One region of the Streptomyces hawaiiensis genome, then DNA from elsewhere that is predicted to be linked to it. Evidence: riboswitches for the same ligand, from Rfam matches in the RefSeq annotation. Region 1 holds a riboswitch; each other region holds the start of a gene.
The links. A riboswitch is a leader RNA that binds a small molecule or an ion and turns the genes downstream of it on or off. The one in region 1 is predicted to bind cobalamin.
Positions count from the first base shown of each region.

Region 2: another riboswitch for cobalamin. It lies ahead of CEB94_RS12405 (SCO2321 family membrane protein); the one in region 1 lies ahead of CEB94_RS32525 ((2Fe-2S) ferredoxin domain-containing protein).
Region 3: another riboswitch for cobalamin. It lies ahead of CEB94_RS06695 (ABC transporter substrate-binding protein); the one in region 1 lies ahead of CEB94_RS32525 ((2Fe-2S) ferredoxin domain-containing protein).

Region 1 covers NZ_CP021978.1:7,084,619-7,092,250, reverse strand. The annotation lists gene CEB94_RS32540 (iron ABC transporter permease) at 1-1,053, shown strand, start outside; gene CEB94_RS32535 (APC family permease) at 1,134-2,633, shown strand; gene CEB94_RS32530 (universal stress protein) at 2,636-3,052, shown strand; gene CEB94_RS32525 ((2Fe-2S) ferredoxin domain-containing protein) at 3,047-3,418, opposite strand; cobalamin riboswitch at 3,465-3,643, opposite strand; gene CEB94_RS32520 (IucA/IucC family protein) at 3,633-5,171, opposite strand; gene CEB94_RS32515 (IucA/IucC family protein) at 5,273-6,766, shown strand; gene CEB94_RS32510 (VWA domain-containing protein) at 6,811-7,632, shown strand, end outside.
Region 2 covers NZ_CP021978.1:2,681,475-2,689,106, reverse strand. The annotation lists gene CEB94_RS12420 (ABC transporter ATP-binding protein) at 1-597, opposite strand, end outside; gene CEB94_RS12415 (energy-coupling factor transporter transmembrane component T) at 594-1,685, opposite strand; gene CEB94_RS12410 (SCO2322 family protein) at 1,678-2,316, opposite strand; gene CEB94_RS12405 (SCO2321 family membrane protein) at 2,313-3,518, opposite strand; cobalamin riboswitch at 3,592-3,769, opposite strand; gene CEB94_RS12400 (phosphotransferase) at 4,052-4,732, shown strand; gene CEB94_RS12395 (SAM-dependent methyltransferase) at 4,767-5,582, shown strand; gene CEB94_RS12390 (helix-turn-helix domain-containing protein) at 5,586-6,491, opposite strand; gene CEB94_RS12385 (nuclear transport factor 2 family protein) at 6,549-7,067, opposite strand; gene CEB94_RS12380 (Strvi_7410 family MBL fold metallo-hydrolase) at 7,143-7,632, opposite strand, start outside.
Region 3 covers NZ_CP021978.1:1,447,976-1,455,607, forward strand. The annotation lists gene CEB94_RS06675 (SixA phosphatase family protein) at 1-488, opposite strand, end outside; gene CEB94_RS06680 (hypothetical protein) at 485-1,201, opposite strand; gene CEB94_RS06685 (ABC transporter ATP-binding protein) at 1,305-2,102, opposite strand; gene CEB94_RS06690 (FecCD family ABC transporter permease) at 2,099-3,151, opposite strand; gene CEB94_RS06695 (ABC transporter substrate-binding protein) at 3,148-4,164, opposite strand; cobalamin riboswitch at 4,234-4,420, opposite strand; gene CEB94_RS06700 (CoA-binding protein) at 4,501-4,929, shown strand; gene CEB94_RS06705 (APC family permease) at 5,061-6,665, shown strand; gene CEB94_RS06710 (4-hydroxybenzoate 3-monooxygenase) at 6,688-7,632, shown strand, end outside.

The DNA of each region.
Region 1 (7,632 bases):
GTGGTGACGGCCCTGCGGCTGCGGGACACCGGCGGGGCCGACGCGCCGGACCGGCTGCGCATTCCGAGCCGGACGGCGTTCCTCGTCACCGTGGCCGCTCTCGTCGCCGCGGTCGTCGGCGTCACACTGGCCGGCGTCCTGCTCGGCGACAGCAAGCTCCTGCTCGGCGATGTCGCCAACTGGGCACAGGGGCGGGCCGGGCAGACCGTCTCCTTCGTCCTGGACACCCGCGTGCCGCGGGTGCTCGCGGCCCTCTGCGCGGGCGGTGCGCTCGCCCTGGCCGGCACGCTGGTGCAGGCTGTGACCCGCAACCCCCTGGCGGAGCCCGGCGTGCTGGGCGTCTCCGGCGGTGCCGCGCTGGGCGCCGTCCTGCTCGTCACCACCGTGCCCGCGGCCGGGTCCTGGGGTGTCGCGGGCGCGGCGTTCGGGGGCGCGGCGCTGGCCTCGGCCGTCGTCTTCGGGCTCTCCGCCCGGGGCGGCTACCGGCAGAACCGGCTGGTCCTCGTCGGCATCGGCATGGCGGCCGGTTCCACGGCCCTGATCAGCCTGCTGATCGTGCTCACCGACCCGTTCAACGCCACCAAGGCGCTGACCTGGCTGTCCGGTTCCACCTACGGGCGGACCATGGCGGACGTTCTGCCCGTCGCGCTCGTCCTGGTGCTGGGCCTGGCCGTCGCGGTCGCCCGGCGCACCGAGCTGGACCTGGTCTCCCTGGACGAGGACACCCCGCGGCTGCTCGGCCTCGGACTGCCGCGGGCCAGGCTGGGCTTGCTGGTGGTGGGCGTGCTGCTCGCCGCGACCGCCGTCGCCTCGGCCGGCACGATCGGCTTCGTCGGCCTGGTGGCGCCGCACGCGGCCCGCGCCCTCGTCGGCCGGCGGCACGGCCGGGTGGTGCCGGTCGCCGTCCTGCTCGGCGCCGCGCTGGTCGGTACGGCCGACCTTCTCGGCCGCACCGTCATCGCCCCCGCCCAGCTGGGCGCCGGCCTGATGACGGCGGTGATCGGCACGCCGTACTTCCTGCACCTGCTGGTCCGCGGCCGTAAGGCGACATGATGCCTGAAATGGGGATCAATAGTTAAATTGCTCCGCAAGTGCCTGTTGTATGGACGCACACACAACGGGAGCGAGGGCGCATGGCCAAGGACGTCACGGACTCGGGCCCACCCCCGCAGGCGAGCCTGAAGCCCAATGCGATCGGATTCGTCGACGCGCTGGTCATCGGGCTCAACGCGACCTCCCCCGCGTACTCCGTGGCGGCGGTCATCGGCCCGATCGTGGCGCTGGTGGGCATCCACGCCCCCGGGGTGATGCTCGCGTCGTTCGTGCCCATGCTGCTGATCGCGTCGGCCTTCTACTACCTCAACAAGGTCGACCAGGACTGCGGCACGACGTTCTCCTGGGTCACCCGGGCCATGGGGCCCTGGGCGGGCTGGCTGGGCGGCTGGGCCATCGCGATGACGGGCGTCCTGGTCGTCGGGTCGCTCGCGGACGTCGCCGTGACGTTCTTCCTGCTGGCCGTCGGCCTGGACAGCTGGGCCGACGACGACGTGCTGCGCCAGGTCCTGACGGTGCTGCTCATCCTGGTGATGACGGCCGTCTGCGTGATCGGCACCGAGCTGTCGGCCAAGGTGCAGAACGTCCTCATCCTGGCGCAGGTCATCTGCCTGCTCGCCTTCGCCGTGGTGGCGCTCTACCGCGTCTACGCCGACACCGGCACCCTCGACGCCATCGATCCGAAGTTCGGCTGGCTCGAGCCGTTCGGGGCCGGCGGAGCGTCACTGACCGCGTCGCTGCTGCTGGGTGTGTTCATCTACTGGGGGTGGGAGTCGGCGGTCAACCTCACCGAGGAGGTCGAGGACTCGGCCACCGCCCCCGGCAAGGCGGCCGTCTGGTCGACGGTGCTGCTGCTGGTGACCTACCTCGCGGTCGCCTTCGCGGTCGTGGGCTACGCCGGAACGGACTACCTCGCCGAGAACGCGGCGGAGGAGGAGTTCATCTTCGCCCTGCTCGCCGAGGAGGCCATGGGCGGCTGGGACTGGGTCGTGCTGCTGGCGGTCTCGACGTCCGCGCTCGCCTCCACGCAGACGACGATCATCCCGGCGTCGCGCACGGGCCTGTCCATGGCACGCCGGCACGCGCTGCCCGCGCACTTCGGCCGCATCCACCCGCGGTTCCGCACCCCCGACGTGAGCACCTGGTGGGTCGCCGGCATCGCCATCGCCTGGTACCTCGTCCTCTACCACGTCAGTGAGAACGCCCTCTTCGACTCCCTCACCGCCCTGTCCCTGCTGATCGCCTTCTACTACGCGCTCACGGGCCTGGCCTGCGCGGTCTACTACCGCCGCCAGCTGACCCGCAGCGTCCGCAACTTCTTCCTGATCGGCCTCGGCCCGCTGATCGGTGCGGGGCTGCTGGCGTGGTTGCTGGTGGAATCCGTGGCGGACATGTCCGACCCCGACAACTCCTACAGCGGTGTCTCGTGGTTCGGCCTCGGCCCGCCGCTCGTCATCGGGATCGGGATCATCGTCGCGGGCGTCGTCCTCATGGTCGTGTGGCGGCTGATGGCGCCCGCCTTCTGGTCGGAACACCCGAGCGTGGTCGACCCGGACCTCGTCGACGGCAAGGAGTCCTGAAGATGTCGGTGGTCCTCGGCTACGACGAGTCCCCGGGCGCCCTGAGCGCACTGCGCGTCGCCATCGAGGTGGCGACCGCGTACGACGAACCCCTGGTGATCGTCTACGGCGTCGCCGCGCCCGGCGTCACGGGCGAGGAGTACGGCGCTCATCACGAGGCCGTCCGCGAGGCCGGCAACACCGCGCTCGGTCACGCGCTGCGGGTGGCCGACGAGGCCGGTGTGCGGACGTCGGTGGAACTCGTCGACGAGCGGCCCGCGCAGGCGCTGATCGACGCCGCGGCCCGCCACGAGGCCAGGGTCATCGTGGTGGGCACATGGGGCGAGAGCCCGGTGCGGGGCGCACTGCTGGGCTCGACACCGCACAAGCTGCTGCATCTGTCGACCGTGCCCGTGCTGTGCGTGCCGGCCGCGTCATGAGCCGTCGGCGCGGCGTCGCGCGAGCGGTGTGAAGACGTACAGGCCGAGGATGTCGGGCAGGGGGGCGATGCCGGGACCGCCCTCCCGCACCCAGGAGACGACGTCCTCGGTGGCGGCCGGGTCGTTGACCAGTCCGAGCCACACCGGCCGGCCTCCGGCGCCCCGGCCCTCCGCTGACGGCTGGACGACGATGACGTTGGCCTGGTCGCAGACGTCGAGGCAGTCGGAGACCCGTACCGGTGCCGCCGTGCGCAGACGCTGGGTCTGGGCGGCGTGATCGACGCCGGTCACCTTGGGGCTGCCGCAGCAGCAGTCCCGGCAGACGACGATGCGGCACGGAAGCCCTCCGGCCGGCGTTGCGGACATGCCGCACCTTCCCTCTCTCCGGGGAGATCCGCCCCGGTGGTCCGTCGAGGAGGCGACCGCGTGAGTCTCCTGGCTCTCGGGTCGATGCCGCTCCCGGCCTTCCCACCCGTGCGCGGGCAGTGGCCTGTCGGGACCGGCTCGCCGATCACAGTGGCGGGACCGCGCCGGATTCACACCGGCTTCCTCGTTCCGCCGTCGCCTTGTTCGCCGGCCATCATTCCATGCGGCCGGCCCTGAGCGGGTTGGGCAGCGGCAGGTAGTGGGCGGCGGCGCCGTCCGCGCCCGTCCAGCGCAGCAGCAGGTTCGTCTTGGCCGGCAGTGTGGGTGAGGCGAGCAGGGCGGGGATCTCCGGCAGGTCGTGGCGGGCGAGTTCGCGGCGGGCGGCGGGCCAGGGGTCGAACCCGGGGTGCCGTTCGGTGAGGGCGCCGGCGATCTCCATGAGGTGATTGACGACCAGGCAGTACACGAGCCGCTCCCAGCCGGCCCGCCGCGTCACCTCCGGCAGCAGCTTCACGCCCTCGGCGTCCCGGTACAGGGCCTGCACCGGCAGGCCGTCGGCGTCCACGGCGACCAGGGTGTTCTGCAGGTGAGCCTCGATGACGACGCCGTGTTCGGCGAACGCCGCCAGCACCGGGGGCACGACCCGGGCCAGGTACGCCGCCCACCAGGCCCCCGGGTCGACGGCGCGGTCGAGCGGATGGCCGTCGAAGCCCTCGACGAGCCCGGCGGCGAGCAGCGGGGTCGCGCCGGGCAGGAGGCGGTCGCCGAAGCCGTCGCGGACGAGGACGGCGAGGGCCTCGAAGGCGAAGTCGGCGGTGCGGTACCCGCGGTCGGCCAGCCACGCCGGGGGCCCGTCGAACGTCTCGAATGCGGAGCGGACGGCCGCGTCGGTCCGGGGCAGGGCGAGCAGGTCGTGGCGCCACAGCCGGCGGATGTCGTTGGTGATGCGCACGTCCAGGCTGAACTTCAGGAAGAGGTCGTGCTCGGGTGTGTAGAGCGTGCGGATCGCGGCCGTGGGCCAGGTGTCGAAGGCGGTCGCGCCGAGCCGGACCAGCCTGCCGTCGGCGAAGGCGGCGGCGAGCTCCGGGGCGGCCAGGTCCAGCTGCCAGGGGTGGGCGGGGAGCAGGCGGTAGCCGGGCGGGGCCGTGCCGAGGGCGTCGAGGGCGCGGGTGTCGCCCTCCTCGACGACGGTGTCCTCGCGCAGCCCGAGCAGGGCCATCGGGAAACGGGCGTACGCCTCGGGTGCGTACGGCAGCCAGCCGGCGGCGGGGCCGCCCCCGCGCGCCTTGGGGGCCGGGTGGTGGGTGTGGCCGGTGAGGAGAGACTGCTCGGAGCGCAGGTAGAGGTCCTCGGGTGGGGTGGCCCGGGCGCGGGCGGCGAGCAGGGCGGCCACGGCGTCCCGGCTGTCGAGCATCTCGGTGGGCAGTTCGTGGTTGGACAGCCCGGTGTGGCGGCGCAGTTCCTCGGCGACGAGCTTGACCAGCTCGGTGTGACCGACGCGGTGCCAGGCGCCGTCGACCTCGACCTCCGGTCCGGCGGGCCGGCGCGTTCCGCGCACCCGCAGCAGCCGGTTGCCGCCGGGCAGACGGTAGATCCGGTGTCCGCCCTCCTGGCGGACCGGCCGGGCCACTTCTCGCAGCAGGCAGTTCAGCAGGGGCACGGCGGCGTACGCGTCGGCGAGGCCGGTGGCCGTGTCGTCACCGTGGGCCGAGTCGTCGTCGGCGGGCGGGGGCATGAGGTCCACGCGTTCCACTCGTCCCTACGGTCCTTCCAGCGTTCCGGGCGGAGATGATCAGTATGTCGGTCGTCGCCATTCCGCTGTGACGCCCCTATTCGTACCCGAGGAGCCCGCCCGTGCACCGTCCCCCCTCCGCCGAGACCGAGGTCGCCGACGAGCTGTCCGTCGTACGGCCCGGCCTTCTGGCGCGGTACGAGGCCGAACTGCCCGGCGCCCGGGCGGCCGTGCTGTCCCGGCTGTGGCGTGGTCTGGCCCATGATCCGCTGCCCTGGGTCACCCGCCGGGAGCGGGGCCGGGACGGATTGACGCTGTCCCTGTCCGACGGCCGCCGCCTGCACGGCCCCCGGCCGGATCCGTACGCGACCGGCGCGTACGTCACCGTCGTGCGGCTCGGCGAGGCGGCGTACGCGGATCCGGCGCGGCTGATGACGGACCTCGCGGTAGCGCACTCCGCTTCCTTCGCCTCCGAACTCGGGCACAGCGTGGCCTCCTTGGCGCTGTCGCGAGCGGGGCAGGATGCCGGTCGGGGCGACTGGCCGGAGAGCGACTGGGCGTGGGAGCAGCGGATCGTCGACGGGCATCCGTTCCATCCGACGTGCCGGTCCCGCCCCGGCTTCTCGGTGGCCGAGCAGCTCGCCTACGGGCCCGAGCACCGGCCGGTCGTGGAGCTCGGGCTGGTGCCGGTCCCGGCGCAGGAGTGCCTGGTCACGGGGGTGTGGCCGGGCGAGCTGCGGGACGGGGGGCGGGTGATGCTGCCGGTGCATCCGTGGCAGGCGGCGCATGTGCTGAAGCGGGCGTGCGAGGAGCGGCGCCCCGCGCATCCGCTGATGTCCCTGCGGACGCTGGCCCTGCCCGGCGGGCCGCATGTGAAGACCTCGCTGAGCGCCCGGCTGACGTCCTCGGTGCGGGACATCTCCCTGCCCTCGGTGGCCGCGTCGGCGGTCCTGTCGGACTTCGCCGCGACACCGGCGGCGCGCACGGACGGCCTGTTGCACGTCACCCGCACCCTGGGCGCGGCGGCGGCCGGCTCCCCCGACTTCGCGGCGGTCCTGCGGGAGTCGCCGCAGACGTACGCGGGCAGCGGCGAACGGGTCCTGCCGGTGGCCGCGCTCGCCACCACCGGTCTCCCCCGCTCCCCGGCCTGGCTGTCCGGCTTCGCGCGTCTCACCCTCACCGTCGGGCTGCGGCTGCTGGAGCTGGGCGTGGCCCTGGAGGCGCACGGCCAGAACCTCCTGGTGGTTCTCTCGGCGGCGGGTGATCCGCTGCGGCTGGTCTACCGCGACCTGGCCGACATCCGCGTCAGCCCGGTTCGCCTGGCCCGGCACGGCATCAAGGTGCCCGACCTGCCCGCCCGTATGGTCACGGACGACGAACGCGCGCTGCGTCGCAAGCTGTTCGGCTCGCTCGTGGCGGGTGCGCTGGCCGGCACGGCGGGGTCGGGCCCGGCGCTCGGAGCGGCGCTGGAGACGGCCGTACGGGACCTGCCGCGCACCCCCGACCTCGCGGCCCTGCGTGCGGATCCCCTGCCCACGAAGGCGCTGACGCTGATGCGGCTCTCGCCGCGAACGCCCGGGGACCAGTGGGCGCAACTGCCCAATCCGCTTCTGTGAGCCCCGTTTTGGAGCCGGAGCCGGGTGATCAATAGGATCCGGCGATGATCACAAGAACACGGCTGGTGGCAGGGGTCTGTGCCCTGCTCGCCGCGCTGACGGCCGGGCTCGCCTTCCCGGCCGGAGCGGCCGCCGGTGAACCCACGGGCCAGGACGCCCCCAAGGTCGACCTCGTCCTCGATGTGAGCGGCTCGATGCGGGCCCGGGACATCGACGGCCAGTCGCGGATGGCCGCCGCGAAGCAGGCGTTCAACGAGGTGCTCGACGCGACGCCCGAGGAGGTCGAACTCGGCATCCGCACCCTCGGCGCGAACTACCCGGGGGACGACCGGAAGACGGGCTGCAAGGACACCGCGCAGCTCTACCCGGTCGGCCCGCTCGACCGCACCGAGGCCAAGACGGCCGTCGCCACCCTCACCCCGACGGGCTGGACGCCGATCGGCCCGGCCCTGCTGAAGGCGGCCGGCGACCTGGACGGCGGCGACGGCTCCAAGCGCATCGTGCTGATCAGCGACGGCGAGGACACCTGCGCCCCGCTCGACCCGTGCGAGGTGGCCCGTGAGATAGCGGCCAAGGGCATCGGTCTGACCATCGACACCCTGGGCCTGGTGCCCACCGCCAAGCTGAGCCGGCAGCTGAGCTGCATCGCCGAGGCCACCGGCGGCACCTACACCTCGGTCGAGCACCAGGACGAACTGACCGACCGGGTCAACCAGTTGGTGGACCGGGCGGCCGACCCGGTGGTGACGCCGGTACCGGCGGAGGGCGCCGACCGGTGTGCGGGGGCGCCGACGCTGAAGTCGGGCCTGTACACCGACCGGGAGGAGTTCGGGCAGCAGCGCTGGTACCGGGTGGACGTGCGGCCG
Region 2 (7,632 bases), 4.4 Mb from region 1:
TTCGGCCATGAGGACCGTCGTGCCGAGGTCGTGCACGAGCCGCTGGAGGACGGCCAGCACCTCCTCGGCGGCCGCCGGGTCTAGCGCGGAGGTCGGCTCGTCCAGGACGAGGACGCTCGGGTGCGGGGTGAGGACCGAGCCGATCGCGACGCGCTGCTGCTGGCCGCCGGAGAGCGTGGCGATCGGCCGGTCGCGCAGGCCGGCGAGGCCCAGCAGGTCGAGTGTCTCCTCCACGCGGCGCCGCATCACGTCCGGGGCGATGCCCAGCGACTCCATGCCGTAGGCGAGTTCGTCCTCGACGGTGTCGGTGACGAAGTGGGAGAGCGGGTCCTGGCCGACCGTGCCCACGACGTCGGCCAGTTCGCGCGGCTTGTGGGTGCGGGTGTCGCGTCCGGCGACCATGACCCGGCCGCGCAGGGTGCCCCCGGTGAAGTGCGGGACGAGTCCGCCGACCGCGCCCAGGACGGTGGACTTGCCGACGCCGGACGGGCCCGCCAGCAGCACGAGTTCACCTTCCGGGACCTCGAAGTCGATGCCCCGGACGGTGGGTTCGACGGCACCGTCGTAGGTCACGGAGACATCCTCGAAACGGATCACGACGGCTCCTCGGGATCGGGGGCGACGAACGCCGGCAGCAGGCCGAGGAGTACGGCAGCGGCCGGCCAGAGGGGGAGGGTGGGGGCGACCAGCGGGACCACGCCCGGGTTCAGGGCCGCGGGGTCACGGGCCGCGGCGAGGGCGAGCAGGGCCGCGACCGCGACGCCGGAGGCGACGACCAGCCAGGCGCGCACGTCCCAGCGGTCCGGGCGGTAGCGGGTGCGCAGGGACCGGCGGCCGCCGAGTCTCAGACCCGCGAGGGCGGCTGTGAGACCCGCGAGGAGTACGGGGAGGCCGTACGTGGCGCCTTCGGCCGTGAGGAGGCCGTACGTTCCCGCGCAGACTCCGAGCAGGCCGCCGAGGGTGAGGGCGGCGGTGGTACGGCGTACGGCGGGCGGGACCTGGGCGGTTCGGCCGTAGCCGCGGGCGTCCATCGCGGCGGCGAGGGAGACGGAGCGCTCCAGCGCGCCCTCCAGGACCGGGAGCCCCACGTGCAGCAGGCCCCTGACGCCCTTGTCCGGGCGCCCGCGCAGGCGGCGGGCGGCGCGCAGGCGCTGGACGTCGGCGATGAGACTCGGGGCGAAGGTGAGGGCGACGACGACCGCGACGCCCATCTCGTACAGGGCGCCCGGGAGGGACTTGAGGAGGCGGGAGGGGTTGGCGAGGGCGTTCGCGGCGCCCACGCAGATGAGGAGCGTGGCCAGCCGCAGACCGTCGTACAGGGCGAAGGTGAGGGCTTCCGCGGTCACCTCGCCGCCGAGGCGGATGCCCTGGGCCCAGGCGGGGAGGGGGACTTCGGGGAGTGTGAGGAGGGTGTGCGTGCCGGGGATGGGGGAACCGAGGACCGTCGCGAAGAGCAGACGGACGAGGATCACGGCAAGGGCGAGTTTGACGAAGGCGCCGTAGGAGCGGGACCAGGGGGTGTCGGGGCGGCGGGCGGCCACGACGTAGGCGGAGACCGCGATGAGGAGGGCGAGGAGCAGGGGATTGGTGGTGCGGGTGGCCGCGGTGCCGAGGGACAGCGCCCAGAGCCACCAGGCGCCGGGGTGCAGTTGCGCCCGGTGCCGGCCCCGGGTGCCGCTACCCACGCCGTCGTACCTGCCAGACGGCCGCCCCGCCCAGGACCACCACCACGGCGACACCCGCCAGCAGGCCCAGGGACGGGCCGTCGTCCGAGGGGGTCTTCTTCTCCGCTGCCGGCTTCTGCTGCTGCGTCTCCTTCGGTGAGACCTGTTCGCCGCAGCCCTTCTCCGGGTAGCCCGAGATCGCGCACAGCAGGGCGTTGGTGTCGTAGCGCAGCGGCTTGGCCACCGCCGCCAGGGCCTCGGCCGTCGTCGCGTCGGGGGAGACCCGGGCGCAGGCCGTGCGGGCGGCGGGAGGGGTTTCGCCCTCGGGGCCGTCCGACGGTGTGCCGAAGTCGATGACCAGGGCCACTCGTTTCCTGCCGTCCTGCGCGGGCGTCTTCGCACAGATCGTCGCGAAGTCGGCCTCGCCGCGTGGCCGGGTCGCGTCCGCCGAGTCCTCGCTCACCGCGAAGCGGAAGCCCTGGACGTCGCCGTCCGAGGGGCGGGCCAGGGACGGGCCCTGGGTGGCGTAGACCCAGTGGCCGCCGTCGCGCTCCCAGAACGACCAGTACCGGTAACCGGCGGCCTGGGCCTGGCCCGCGCCCGCGCACAGCAGGAGCGAGGCCAGGAGGAGGAGAACGGCCCGGCGGATCACAGCTGCCGCTGCTTCTTGCGGCCGGTGAACAGGAACCCGATGCCGATTCCGGCGACGAGACAGACGCCGACGTACCACCAGACCCCGAAGAAGTCGCCGGAGTCCTCCTTCTCGTCCGAGGCCTTGGTCTTCTCGGCCGTCTGCGGGGCCGGGCCCGTCGCGTTGAGCTGCTTGACGAGGTCCGCGCCGCCGAAGTCGCGCGGGTTCGTGCCCGTCGCGTGGGCGGCGAAGATCAGCTGGGCGTAGGCGGCCGGACCGCTCTGCGCGGCCCAGGACGCGGAGTTCTTCTCCAGCCACCGCACGGACTTCTCCGCCTGCGCGGTGTCCCCCCGCGCGGCGAGCGCGACGACCGCGTCGGCGGTGTTGCCGAAGTCGGGCTGCGGCTCGGCACCGGCCAGGGCGGACATGAGGTGGTGGTCGTCCTCGGCGAGGGCTGAGGTGAGGTAGCTCGCGCCGTTCGCCGCCGCCTGCTGTGGCGTTGCGGCCTTCGCGCAGGCCGCGTCGGACTTCTCGCCGGGCTTGACGACCATGCCCTTGCCCAGCGCGCCGAGCACACCGGCCGCCGTGGCGTCCGCGTTGGCGGCGAGGTCGCCCTTCTTGTCCGGCTGGAACGCGAAGGCGCCGTCGCCGTCCCCGTCGCAGGGCAGGGCGAGCTTCAGCAGCGCGTCGTAGGGCGACTTGCCGTCCTTGTCGACCCCGTCCGGCTTCTCGCCCGCGGCGGCGAGCGCGCCGACGACGATCGACGTCGAGTTGGTGTCGCTGGCCCCGCCGGGCGAGTAGCCCCAGCCGCCGTCCTTGTTCTGTACGGACTTCAGCCAGTCGACGGCCTTGCCGGTGGTGTCGTCGTGCCCGCCGAGCGCGGTGAGGGCCTGCACGGCGGCGGACGTGGCGTTGGTGTCCAGCATCGTCTTGGCGTCGCACGCGGCGGCGGGGTCGGGGCGGTAGGAGGCGAAGCCGCCGTCCGGGCACTGCTGGCGCACCAGCCACCGCACGGACTTCGCCGCCGGCTTCACACCCACCGTGTCCTGCGCGAGCAGCGCGAGCGACTGGCGCCAGACGCCGTCGAACTTGGGGTCCGTGTCGCCGTACAGGGCGGAGGGGAACGCCTGGGAGGGCGACGGGGACGGGTCGGCGGCGGCCGGGGTGGCGGCGCCGATCACGGCGACGGCGGCAAGGACCGCGGCGCTGCGGCGGACGTTCATGATCGGCGGGTGCCTCTCCCTGTGGGGGAGCCGGGCAGCACGGGCACCCCCGGGCGGCTCGGCTCCGTATACCTCGACGGTGCCGTGCACGGCGGGCTGCCGGGCACGTGAGCCGGTCACGAAACCGTACGAAGCGATCCGGCTCACCGCCGCGGCGGGCGGTTCACGGTTGCGGGTCAGCGCCGGAATTGCACCGGCTTCCCCCCGTACGGTGTGATGACGACCCGCTTACTGTACCTGGGCGCGGAAAACCGGCCGAGGGGCCGGGTTGGGTGGGGTGGCTTCGCTTCGTGTGGGTGGAGGTGCCGGGGTGGCTTCGCTTCTGTCGGCCTGGGCGGCGGGGTGGCTTCGCTTCATGTCGGCCTGAGTGGCGGGCGGCGGGGTGGCTTCGCTTCATGTCGGCCGGTGCCGGGCGGCGGGGCGGCTTCGGTTCGAGCCGGCGCGGCCAGGTGGGCAGGGGCCTCGCTCCGTGTCTGGCGGCAGGGGCTTCGTCTCGTCGGCTGGGCGCCGGGGCCGCGGGGTAGCTTCGCCCCATGCCGACCACACCACCACCGGGAAAGCTGCTCGGCTCCGGGCGACGGGCCGATGTGTATGTGATCGACGAGGCGTGGGTGCTGCGCCGGGAGCGCGGCGGCGGGGGTGACGCTGCGGCCGAGGGGGCGGTGATGGCACATGTGCGTGCCCACGGCTATCCGGCGCCCCGGGTCCGCCCGACCGGTTCGCGCACCGACCTGGTGATGGAGCGGCTCTCCGGCCCGACCATGCTCCAGGCCTGCCTGGCGGGCAGCTTGGACGTGGCGGAGGCGGGCTCAATCCTCGCCCGGCTGCTGCGCGACCTCCACGCCGTCCCCGCCCTGCGCTCCACCGACCCCTCCGTCCGCATCCTCCACCTGGACCTGCACCCGGAGAACGTGATCCTCACCCCCGGCGGCCCCCGTGTCATCGACTGGTCCGACGCGGTGGAGGGCGACCCGGGCCTGGACTGGGCGGCGACCGCGGTGATCCTCGCGCAGGCCGCTGTCGCCGGCGACAGCCTCTCCGCGCCTGCCGGCGCCATGCTGACCGCCCTCCTGGCCGGTCCGTCCCCTCTCACGCGCCCGGCCCTGGCCGAGGCCCTGCGCCGCCGGGGCGCCAGTCCGACGATGAGCCAGGTGGAGGTCGAACTCCTGGGCCGCGCAGAGGAGTTGATCCTCTCCAGGGCGTGGAGCGGCTAACGTGGGGCCCCCGACCACACACGCAGGAGCGTCCATGACCGACCAGGTGGAGAACCCCGAGCAGGAGCCGTTCCCCAAGATCGACACCTCGGTGCCGCACTCGGCCCGGATCTGGAACTACTGGCTGGGCGGGAAGGACAACTACGAAGTCGACCGGGTGGCCGGTGACGCGTTCCGCGAGGTCTTCCCCGGCATCGAGACCGGCGCCCGCGCCGCCCGCTACTTCCTCGCCCGTGCCGTGCGCCACCTGGCCGCCGAAGAGGGCATCCGCCAGTTCCTGGACATCGGCACCGGCCTGCCCAACGTGGACAACACCCACCAGATCGCCCAGCGGGTGGCCCCGGAGAGCCGGATCGTCTACGTCGACAACGACCCGCTGGTGCTGGCCCACGCCCGCGCGCTGCTCACCAGCACGACGGAAGGCGTCACCAACTACGTCGACGCCGACCTGCGCGAGCCCGGCGCGATCGTCCGGGAAGCCGGGAAGACCCTCGACTTCGACCGGCCCGTCGCCCTCATGCTGATGGGCATCCTGGGCCACATCGAGGACCACGACGAGGCCCGCTCGATCGTGCGGCAGCTGGTGGACGCCCTGCCTCCCGGCAGCTACCTCGTGCAGTACGACTCCACCGACACCAGCGAGGAGTACGTCAGGGCCATCGAGCAGTACAACGACGGTGGTTCGATCCCGTACATCCTGCGCAGCCCCGAGCAGATCGCGCGCTACTTCGACGGTCTGGAGCTGCTCGAACCGGGCGTGGCCTCCTGCTCGCGCTGGCGTCCCGACGCGGCGGCCCTGGGCCTTCCCGCCGAGGTCCACCAGTACGGCGGCGTCGCCCGCAAGCGCTGACGCTCAGGTCTCCTGGAGGATGCGGTGCAGGATGGTCGGAGTCTCGTCCGGCGACTCGGCTTCGACCACCAGCCGGTTCATGGCATCCCAGTAGCACTCGATGTCGGCCGGCCGGTCGGGGTAGAGGGCGGTGGTGAGCTGCTCCAGGTAGACCACGTCGGGCAACTGCCCGCCGGGCAGCCGCAGAATGGTGACCGGACCGCCCTCCGCGGCGTGGGCGCCGGTGAGGAACGGCAGGATCTGCACCGTGACGTGCGGGAGCCGGCAGATCTCGATGAGATGCCTGAGCTGGTCCCGCATCACACCGACACCGCCGACCGGGCGGCGCAGCGCCGCCTCGTCGATCACGGCCCACAGCCGGGTCGCCGGCTGTCGGCGCAGGATCCGCTGGCGGGTCATCCGTAGCGCGACCCGGCGGTCGATCTCCGCCGCACCGGCGTCCGGGTGGGCGAGCCGGAGGTCGGCCCGGGCGTAGTCGGCGCTCTGCAGCAGGCCGGGGACGCGCTGGACCCGGAAGCAGCGGATGAGACTGGCCGCCTGCTCGGCCCCGAGATAGGTCTGCCTGTAGGCGGGCACGACATCGCTGTAGTACCTCCACCAGGCGGGGGTGTTGGCCTGCTCGGCCAGCGCCAGCAGGGTGGCGCGCTCGGCCTCGTCGGTGACGCCGTAGAGGGTGAGCAGATCGGCGACGTCCCGCAGTTTGAAGCCGTGGCGGCCCGCCTCCATCCGGCTGATCTTGGAGGAGGAGGCGCGGATGACGTGCCCCGCGTCCGCCCGGCCGATGCCCCGCTCCTCCCGCAGCTCGCGCAGCCGGGCCCCGAGGGCCAGCCGCGGCACCATGGGCCCGGCGCACCCGCTGTCCAGGGCCCCGCTGCCGGTCGATGTGCGTGCGGCCTCTTCGGTGCCCATGGGCATCTCTCCCGGTGCGAGCGTTGCTTCCGACCATCCTAGGGGCGCTCCGCGACGTCAAGCGCCTTGTGGAGAAGGCAGGTTCGGGCTCGGGGTGGGTCCGCCGAAGGGAAGGTGGAGGGTCCGTGAGGCGAGCAGCCAGGTCCCGTCGACCCGGTGGAAGGTGTCCTCGTAGTGTCCGATCTGGACCGGCGGCCCGGCCGGGATGACGCCGCCCTCGTAGCCGTCGACGCGATACGTCGTGAAGTAGGAGATCGCCCCGGCGGTGTCCGGGGACGTCACCGTGACCAGGACGTTGGACATCATGCGGCGGGAGAGCCGGTCGGCCGGACGGGAGCCGAAGTACCTCCGCAGGGCGTCGCGGCCCTTGACCAGCCGCCTGTCGTGTGGCCACTGCCAGACGCCGTCCTCGGTGAACAGCTCGGCGACGGAGGCGGGTTCGCCGAGGTCGAGCCGGTGGACGAAGCCGAGGATCAGACGCTCGCAGGCGCGTTCGGCGAGGAGGCGTTCCATGGCGTCCTTGGCGTCCATGGGGTCCGTGGCGTCTATGGAGTCTGTGGGGTCAATGAGGTCCATGGACGTTTCGTAGCACCCTCTGCGGGCCCTCGGCGACGCGATTGCTCCTCCCATCGCGCCTTGCTTGCGCCGCCTTTACACCGCCGTGTACGTCACCGGGTCGCTCCCCGGCACCGCCTCCGCCCGGCCCAGCTTCACCAGTCGCCGCAGATGCGCCTCGGCCTCCGAGACGGCGATGGTGCGGGAGCCGTACGGGATCTGGTCCCAGGGGCGGTTCCATTCCATGCGCTCGGCGAGCTGCCAGGGGGTGAGGGGCTCGGCGAGCAGGGCCAGCAGGGCGGTCAGGCGTGACTCGTGGTGGGTGAGCAGCTCGCGTACGCGGGCGGCGGCGTCGGGGAACGGGTGCTGGTGGGCCGGGAGGACCTCGGCGGGGGCCAGCCTGCCGACGCGCTCCAGGGAGTCGAGGTAGTCGCCCAGGGGGTCGGTGACGGTGGCGTCGTCCGGATCCTCGTAGAGGCCGATGTGCGGGGTGATCTCGGGCAGCAGGTGGTCGCCGGAGAACAGGCGGCCCCGGCCCGGGAGTTGAGCCGGGTGGGTCTCCTCCAGGTGGAGACAGACATGGCCC
Region 3 (7,632 bases), 5.6 Mb from region 1:
GCGAGGGCGGGCCAGGCCGTGCCGCGCCAGGACAGGACGGCGATCGCCGAGGTGGGGAACTTCGTACGGACCTGCTCCAGGGTGTCGTCGAGGCCGTCGCCGGCGAGGGCCAGGACCAGTTCCTCCAGCCCGGGGTTGTGCCCGATCAGCAGCAGCGTCTCCACCTCGGCGGGCACCTCGTGGACGACGGCCAGCAGGCCGGAGGGGCCGGCGGCGTACAGCCGCCGGTCGTGGCGGACCGGCGGGGGTGTGCCCCACTCGGCGGCGGCCAGGCCCCAGGTCCGGCGGGCGCGTACGGCGGTGGAGCACAGCGCGAGGTCCGGCAGGAGGTCCGCGTCGGCCAGGGCCCGCCCGGCTGCGGGGGCGTCCCGGCGGCCGCGCGGGGCGAGAGGACGTTCGTGGTCGGCGACGTCCAGGGGCCAGGCGGACTTGGCGTGCCGCAGCACGACCAGGCGGCGCTGCGGGCCTGCTCCGGCGCGTTCGATCACGACGGGGATCCCAGGTCGCGGGTGAGGTCGAGGCCGAGGAGCCGGTCGGCGTAGGCGTACGTCTCGAACCGGGCGCCGTCGGGCAGGTCCGGCTCGGTCTCGACCTGACGGAGCACGTCCAGCACCCGGGGCACGTCCAGGTCGTCCTCCCAGGCGTCGCGCAGCCGCCCCCGCACGGCGTCGGGAATCGGCCGTGAGGGCTGCCGTGCCCAGCGGGCGACCGCACCGCGCCAGCGGGCGAGGGTGGCGCGGGCGTCGTCGAGTCGGGCCGCCTCCAGCCGGACGGGGGCGCTGTGGTGACGGGAGATCAGGGCGAGGCGCAGGGCGGCGGGGTCGCAGTGGTCCGTCGGGCCCGGCTCGACCGGCGCGACGGCGATCCGTACCCCGTCGGCCACCGCCCCGCCCTCGGCGGTGACATGGACGACCTGGGCCTCGCCCAGGCCCGCACCGACGTCGGGGCTGTCCTCGAAAGGGCGGATGCCGAGCGTCGCGGCGCCCGCGCGCAGCTCCGGCTGCCGCCGGCCGCCGGTCAGCAGGGCCCAGACCGGTGTGCCGCCGAGTTCCAGGGTCCGCACGAGCAGGTCCCCGACGAGCAGCACCCGCAGGTTCGTCGTGTCGGAGCCGGGCGCGTGCACCACGACACGGGTCAGGCCCCGGCGGGCCGGGGCGGGGTCGACCGGCTCACGGGTTCGGGCGTCGATGATGCGCAGCACGAGGTGAGCGTAGGCGGGCGGGCGGGCACGCGCAGGCAGGTGCGGCGTTTTCCGGCCACCGTGGCGACAATCGCCCCACCAATGGCGTGCCCGGCCGCTCCTGTCAGGCCAGCGTGCCCAGGAACCGCACATGGGGCCGCCCCTCGGGCCCTTCGCGGCTGACGGCGGCCCGCACCCCGTACACCTCGGCGATGAGCTCGGCCGTGAGGACGTCCTCGGGGGTGCCTCCCGCCACGACCCGCCCCGCGGACAGTACGACGACCCGATCGCAGTACATCGCCGCGAGGTTGAGGTCGTGCAGGGCGACGACGGTCGTGACCGGCAGGCCTGTGACCAGGGTGAGCAGGTCGAGCTGGTGGTGGATGTCGAGGTGGTTGGTGGGTTCGTCGAGGAGGAGTTCGCGGGGTTCCTGGGCGAGCGCGCGGGCGATCTGCACCCGCTGGCGTTCGCCGCCCGAGAGGGTGTGCCAGAGTCGGCCGGAGCGGCCGTCGAGGCCCGTGCGCTCCAGGGCGGCGCGCACGGCCCGCTCGTCGTCCGCGCAGGCGGGTGTCCAGGCGCGGCGGTGCGGGACGCGACCCAGCCGCACAATGTCCTCGACCGTCAACTCCACCTGGGTGTCCGACTGTTGCTCGACGACGGCGAGGCGGCGTGCGACCGTGCGGCGGGGCAGGTCGCCCAGCGGTGTGCCGTCGAGGGTGACGACTCCGGAGGTCGGCGTGAGCAGCCCGGCCAGCAGCCGCAGCAGCGTGGACTTGCCGGAGCCGTTGGGACCGAGGACGCCGACCGTGGAGCCGGTCTCCGGGGCGAGGGCGACGCCGTCCAGGATGAGACGCCCGCCGGCACTGCGGCTGACCCGGTCGGCCCGCAGCCCCGCCCCCGCCGTCGCCCCCGCGCCGCTCACCGCGCCCTCCGCGTCCGGTACAGCACCGCCACGAACGCCGGCACCCCGATCAGCGACGTCACGACCCCCACCGGAACCTCCTGCGGATCGAGGACCGTTCGGGCCAGGGTGTCCACCCATACGAGGAACACCGCCCCCGCGAGGGCGGTGACCGGCAGCAGCCGCGTGTGCCCGGGGCCGGTCAGGGCCCGGGCGGCGTGCGGCAGGACCAGTCCGACGAAGCCGATCGCCCCGGCCGAGCTGACCAGCGCGGCGGTGAGCAGGGCCGTGACGCACAGCAGCACCAGGCGGGTGCGGGCGACGGACACCCCGAGCGCGGCCGCCGCGTCCTGCCCGAAGGCGAAGGCGTCGAGGGTACGGGCGTACGACAGGCACACCACGAGCGCCACGGCCAGCACCGCCAGGCACAGCCATACGTCGGTCCAGCCGGCGCCGCCGAGTGAGCCGAGGAGCCAGAACAGCACACCGCGGGTGGTCTCGGCGTCGGCGGAGGTCATCACGACGAAGGAGGTGAGCGCGGAGAAGAGCTGCATGGCGGCGACGCCCGCGAGGACCACCCGGTCGGTGGTGCCGCCGAGGGTGTGGCTGAGCAGCAGCACCAGCGCGAAGGACAGCAGGGCGCCGAGGAACGCGCCCGCCGACACCGAGAGGGCACCGCCACCCGCGCCGAGCACGACCACGAGGACCGCTCCGGTGGAGGCGCCCGAGGACACCCCGAGTACGAAGGGGTCGGCGAGCGGGTTGCGCAGCAGCGACTGCATCACCGCCCCGCACACGGCGAGTCCGGCTCCGCACACGGCCGCGAGCAGGGTGCGCGGCAGTCGCAGCTGCCAGACGATCCCGTCCCGGATCGGCGTCAGCTGCGAGCTGCCGAGGCCGAGGTGGGCGGCCACGACGGACCACACGTCACCGACGCGGAGGTCGGCGGGACCGATGGTGAGGGCCACCGCGACGGACGCGGCGAGCGCGACGGCCCCGGCCGCCCCCAGGGCGAGTCCGGCCCCGCGCCGGGGCCGGACCCCGGCATCCGGCGGACCTTGGGCGGTCACTTCACCAGCCCGGACCGGCGCAGCCCGGCGGCCACCTGCTCCACGCCCTCGACGGTGCGGATGGTCGGGTTCATGGCCTGCCCGCTGAGCAGCACGTACCGCTTGTGCCGGACGGCGTCCATGTTCCTGGTGACCGGGTTGGACTCCAGGAAGGCGATCTTCTTCGCGGCCGACTCGGCGGTCTGCGACTTACGGGTCAGGTCGCCGATGACGAGGACGTCGGGGTCGCGGTCGGCGACCGTCTCCCAGTTGACCTGCGGCCACTCCTCGTGTGTGTCGTCGAAGACGTTCTTCGCGCCGAGGGCCCGGGTGATGATGCCGGGCGCTCCGCAACAGCCCGCCATGTAGGGCGACTCGGAGTTCGCGAACCAGTAGAGGAGGGTGACGTCGGAGGCGTCGATGCCCGCCGTGGCCTTCTTCATGCGCTGCCGGAGGGAGGACACGAGCGCGTCGCCGCGACCCTTCACTCCGAACACGGTCGCGAGGTCACATACTTCGCCGTAGACGGTGTCGATGCCCAGAGCCTTGTCGCGTGCGCCGTCACCGCCGCCCGAGTTGTCCTTGCCCGCGCAGTCGGACGGGGAGACGTAGGTGGGGACGCCGAGCTTCTCGAACTGCTCGCGGGTGGCGACGCCGCCCTTGCCGAGGGTGGAGACGAACGACGCGGCGACGAAGTCGGGCTCGGCGTCCAGGACGCGTTCGAAGGACGGGGTGTTGTCGGCGATGCGCGGCACCTCGGCGTCGGCCTTCTCCAGCCCCTTCATCACGGGGTCGGTCCAGGTGGCCGTGCCCGCGAGGCGGTCGGCCAGGCCGAGGGAGAGCAGGATCTCGGTGGTGCCCTGGTTGAGGGACACGGCGTGCCGCGGCGCGGCCGCGACGCGGACCTCGTGCCCGCAGTTGGAGAGTGTGACGGCGGCCTTCGCGTCGGTGGCCTCGGCGCCCCCGCAGCCGGTCAGGAGCAGGGAGCCGGCCGCGAGCAGGGCAGCGGCACGGGCGGGTGGAGCGAGGGGCACGGGAACCAGTCCTCAGTCGTCGAGGGCCCATTCGCGGAGCCCGGTCGTACGGTGCTCCCCCGCCGCGTGCGGCCGCGGGGGCCGCCAGCAGGTCTTCGGACTCGGGTTCACCCGGTGCGGGACGCCTTCCCGGACGACCGAGTCGTCCAGTGGCCGAGGCCCCGCCCGTCCCCCTCACCGCTGCGCGTCAGTTCCGGATTCGCACCGGATTCCCTGACCCACGTACATGGGTTCGACTGGCCTCGGCAAGCTATCACGGAGGCGCCCGGGAATCACCGCGCACTCCGCGTCGTTGCCGGGAGAGCAGTTCGTCCACGACTCCCGAGGAGGCCGCCGGTGTACGGCGACGAGGCAGCGGTCCGCAGGATCCTCACCGAGCTCGGCGACACCTGGGCCGTGGTGGGCCTGTCGTCGAACGAGCAGCGGGCGGCGTACGGCGTCGCGGCCGTGCTCCAGCGCTTCGGCAAGCGCGTCGTGCCGGTGCATCCGAAGGCGGAGACGGTGCACGGGGAGAAGGGGTACGCGAGCCTGGCGGACATCCCCTTCGACGTGGACGTCGTCGACGTGTTCGTGAACAGCGACCTCGCCGGGGCCGTCGCGGACGAGGCGGCCGCCAAGGGCGCGAAGGCCGTCTGGTTCCAGCTCGGCGTCATCGACGAGGGGGCGTACGACCGGGCCCGCGCGGCGGGGCTGGAGATGGTGATGGACCGCTGCCCGGCGATCGAGATCCCACGGCTGTCTCATCACCGCGTACAGGAATCCTGAAGCGTTTCCCACGAAACACCCGCGCCCGGTCAAGGCTGCACAACTGGTCTTCTTCCGCCGGCTGACCGATTCCTAACCTGAGGCCTCTTGCTCCGGACTCTTCGAGTTCACTGATGAGAGGCCCCGCATTCATGGAAAGAAACGGCCTGCGCCGGGATGTCGGGCTGATCGGGCTCATGTGGGCGTCGGTCGGGTCCATCATCGGCTCGGGCTGGTTGTACGGCGCCGAGAAGGCCGTCGTGGCGGCCGGCCCCGCGGCGATCCTGTCCTGGCTGATCGGCGCCGTTGCGATCGTGCTGCTGGCCCTGGTGCACGCGGAACTCGGCGGCATGTTCCCGGTCGCGGGCGGCACGGCCCGTTATCCGCACTACGCGTTCGGCGGGCTGGCCGGCATGTCCTTCGGCTGGTTCTCCTGGCTCCAGGCGGCGACGGTGGCCCCGATCGAGGTCGAGGCCATGATCGGCTACGCCGGACACTGGCACTGGGCGCGGGGCTTCCAGCACGCGAAGGACGGGACGCTGACGACGAGCGGCTTCGTCGTCGCCGTCGCGCTGATGGCCGTGTTCGTCGTCGTCAACTTCCTCGGCGTGCGGATCCTGGCCCACACCAACAGCGCCGCCACCTGGTGGAAGGTGGCCGTGCCGCTGGCCGCGATCTTCATCATCGCGGCCGGCAACTTCCACCCGGGCAACTTCACCGAGCACGGCTTCGCCCCGTTCGGGGCCCACGGGGTGCTGAGCGCCGTCAGTTCCAGCGGCATCATCTTCGCCCTGCTGGGCTTCGAGCAGGCGATCCAGCTGGCGGGCGAGAGCCGCGACCCGCAGCGGGACCTGCCGCGCGCCACGATCGGCTCGGTCGCCATCGGGGCGGCCATCTACGTCCTGCTCCAGGTCGTCTTCATCGCCGCCCTGCCGCTGAGCTCCTTCGCGCACGGCTGGACCAAGCTCGACTACCCCGGCATCAGCGGCCCGTGGGCGGGCCTGGCGACCGTGGTGGGCCTCGGCTGGCTGAGCGTGGTGCTGTACCTGGACGCGGTGGTCTCCCCCGGCGGCACCGGCCTGATCTACACGACGGCCACGTCCCGCGTCTCCTACGGGCTGGCCCGCAACGGCTACGCGCCGAAGCTCTTCGCCCGCACCGACGCGCGCGGTGTGCCGTGGTTCGGGCTGATCGTGTCCTTCGTGACCGGCGTGGTCTGCTTCCTGCCGTTCCCGAGCTGGCAGCAGCTGGTCAGCTTCATCACCTCGGCGAGCGTGCTGATGTACGCGGGCGCCCCGCTGGCCTACGGCGTCTTCGCGGACCGGCTGCCGCACCGGGCGCGCCCCTACCGCCTGCCCGCCGGGAAGGTCCTCTCGCCGCTGTCGTTCGTGGTGGCCAACCTCATCATCTACTGGTCCACCTGGGACACCCTGTGGCGGCTCGGCGTGGCCATCGTCCTCGGCTACGTCCTGCTCGGCGGCTACGCCTGGTACGCCACCCGCAAGGGTCTGCCCGACGCGCCCCGCCTCGACTTCAAGGCCGCCCAGTGGCTGCCCGTCTACCTGCTGGGCATGGGCGTCATCTCCTGGCAGGGCGGCTTCGGCGGCCAGGGGCACCTCGGACTGTGGTGGGACATCCTGGTCGTCGCGGTGTTCTCGCTGGCGATCTACTACTGGGCCCGGGCCTGCGCCTCCCCGTCCGGGGAGATCGAGCGAAGCATCGAGGAGGTGACGGTCGAGGAGGTGCCCGTCCACTGAGACCGGCCTCCATAATGTGCGCATGACCCACGCCTTTCCGCCCGCGGACTCCGGCGCCCCGCAACGCTTCCCAGTCGTTGTCGTGGGTGCCGGTCCCGCGGGTCTGACGGTCGGCAACATCCTGCGGGCCGCGTCCGTGGACTGCCTGGTGCTGGAGACCGAGACCCGGGAGTTCATCGAACAGCGGCCCCGGGCCGGGGTCATCGAGGAATGGGCCGTACGCGGCTTGGAGAAGCGGGGTCTCGCCCGCAATCTGCTGGACAGCGCGGAACTGCACACGGCCTGCGAGTTCCGCTTCGTCGGGGAGCGTTATCGGTTCCCGTACGGCGAGCTGACGGGCAGCCACCACTTCGTCTACCCGCAGCCGTTGCTGGTGACGGACCTGGTGCGCGAGTACGCCGATGTCCGGGGCGGCCGGATCCGCTTCGGCGTCCGGGACGTGCGGGTCCAGGACCTCGGCACCGACCGGCCGTCGGTGTCGTACACCTGCCCCGAGACGGGTGAACGCCACGTCGTGCACTGCGACTTCGTCGCCGGGTGCGACGGGGCACGCGGAGTGACCCGGGCCTCGCTCCCGCCCGAGCGGGTCCGGATCGCGCGGCACGACTACGGCATCGGCTGGCTGGCCCTGCTCGCCGAGGCGCCGCCGTCCGCCGACTGCGTGCTGTTCGGCTGCCACGCGCGCGGCTTCGCCGGACAGATGCCCCGCAGTCCGCAGGTGACCCGCTACTACCTCCAGTGCCCGCCGGGCGACGACCCGGAGAACTGGCCGCACGAACGCGTCTGGTCGGAGCTCCAGGAACGGCTCGGGGCGGCCGGTGTGCCGCCGCTGACCGAGGGCCGGCTGATCGAGAAGCGCGTACTGGACATGCACGATTACGTGGTCGAGCCGATGGTGCACGGCCGGCTCTACCTCGCCGGGGACGCGGCCCATCTGGTCGCCCCCATCGCCGCCAAGGGCATGAAC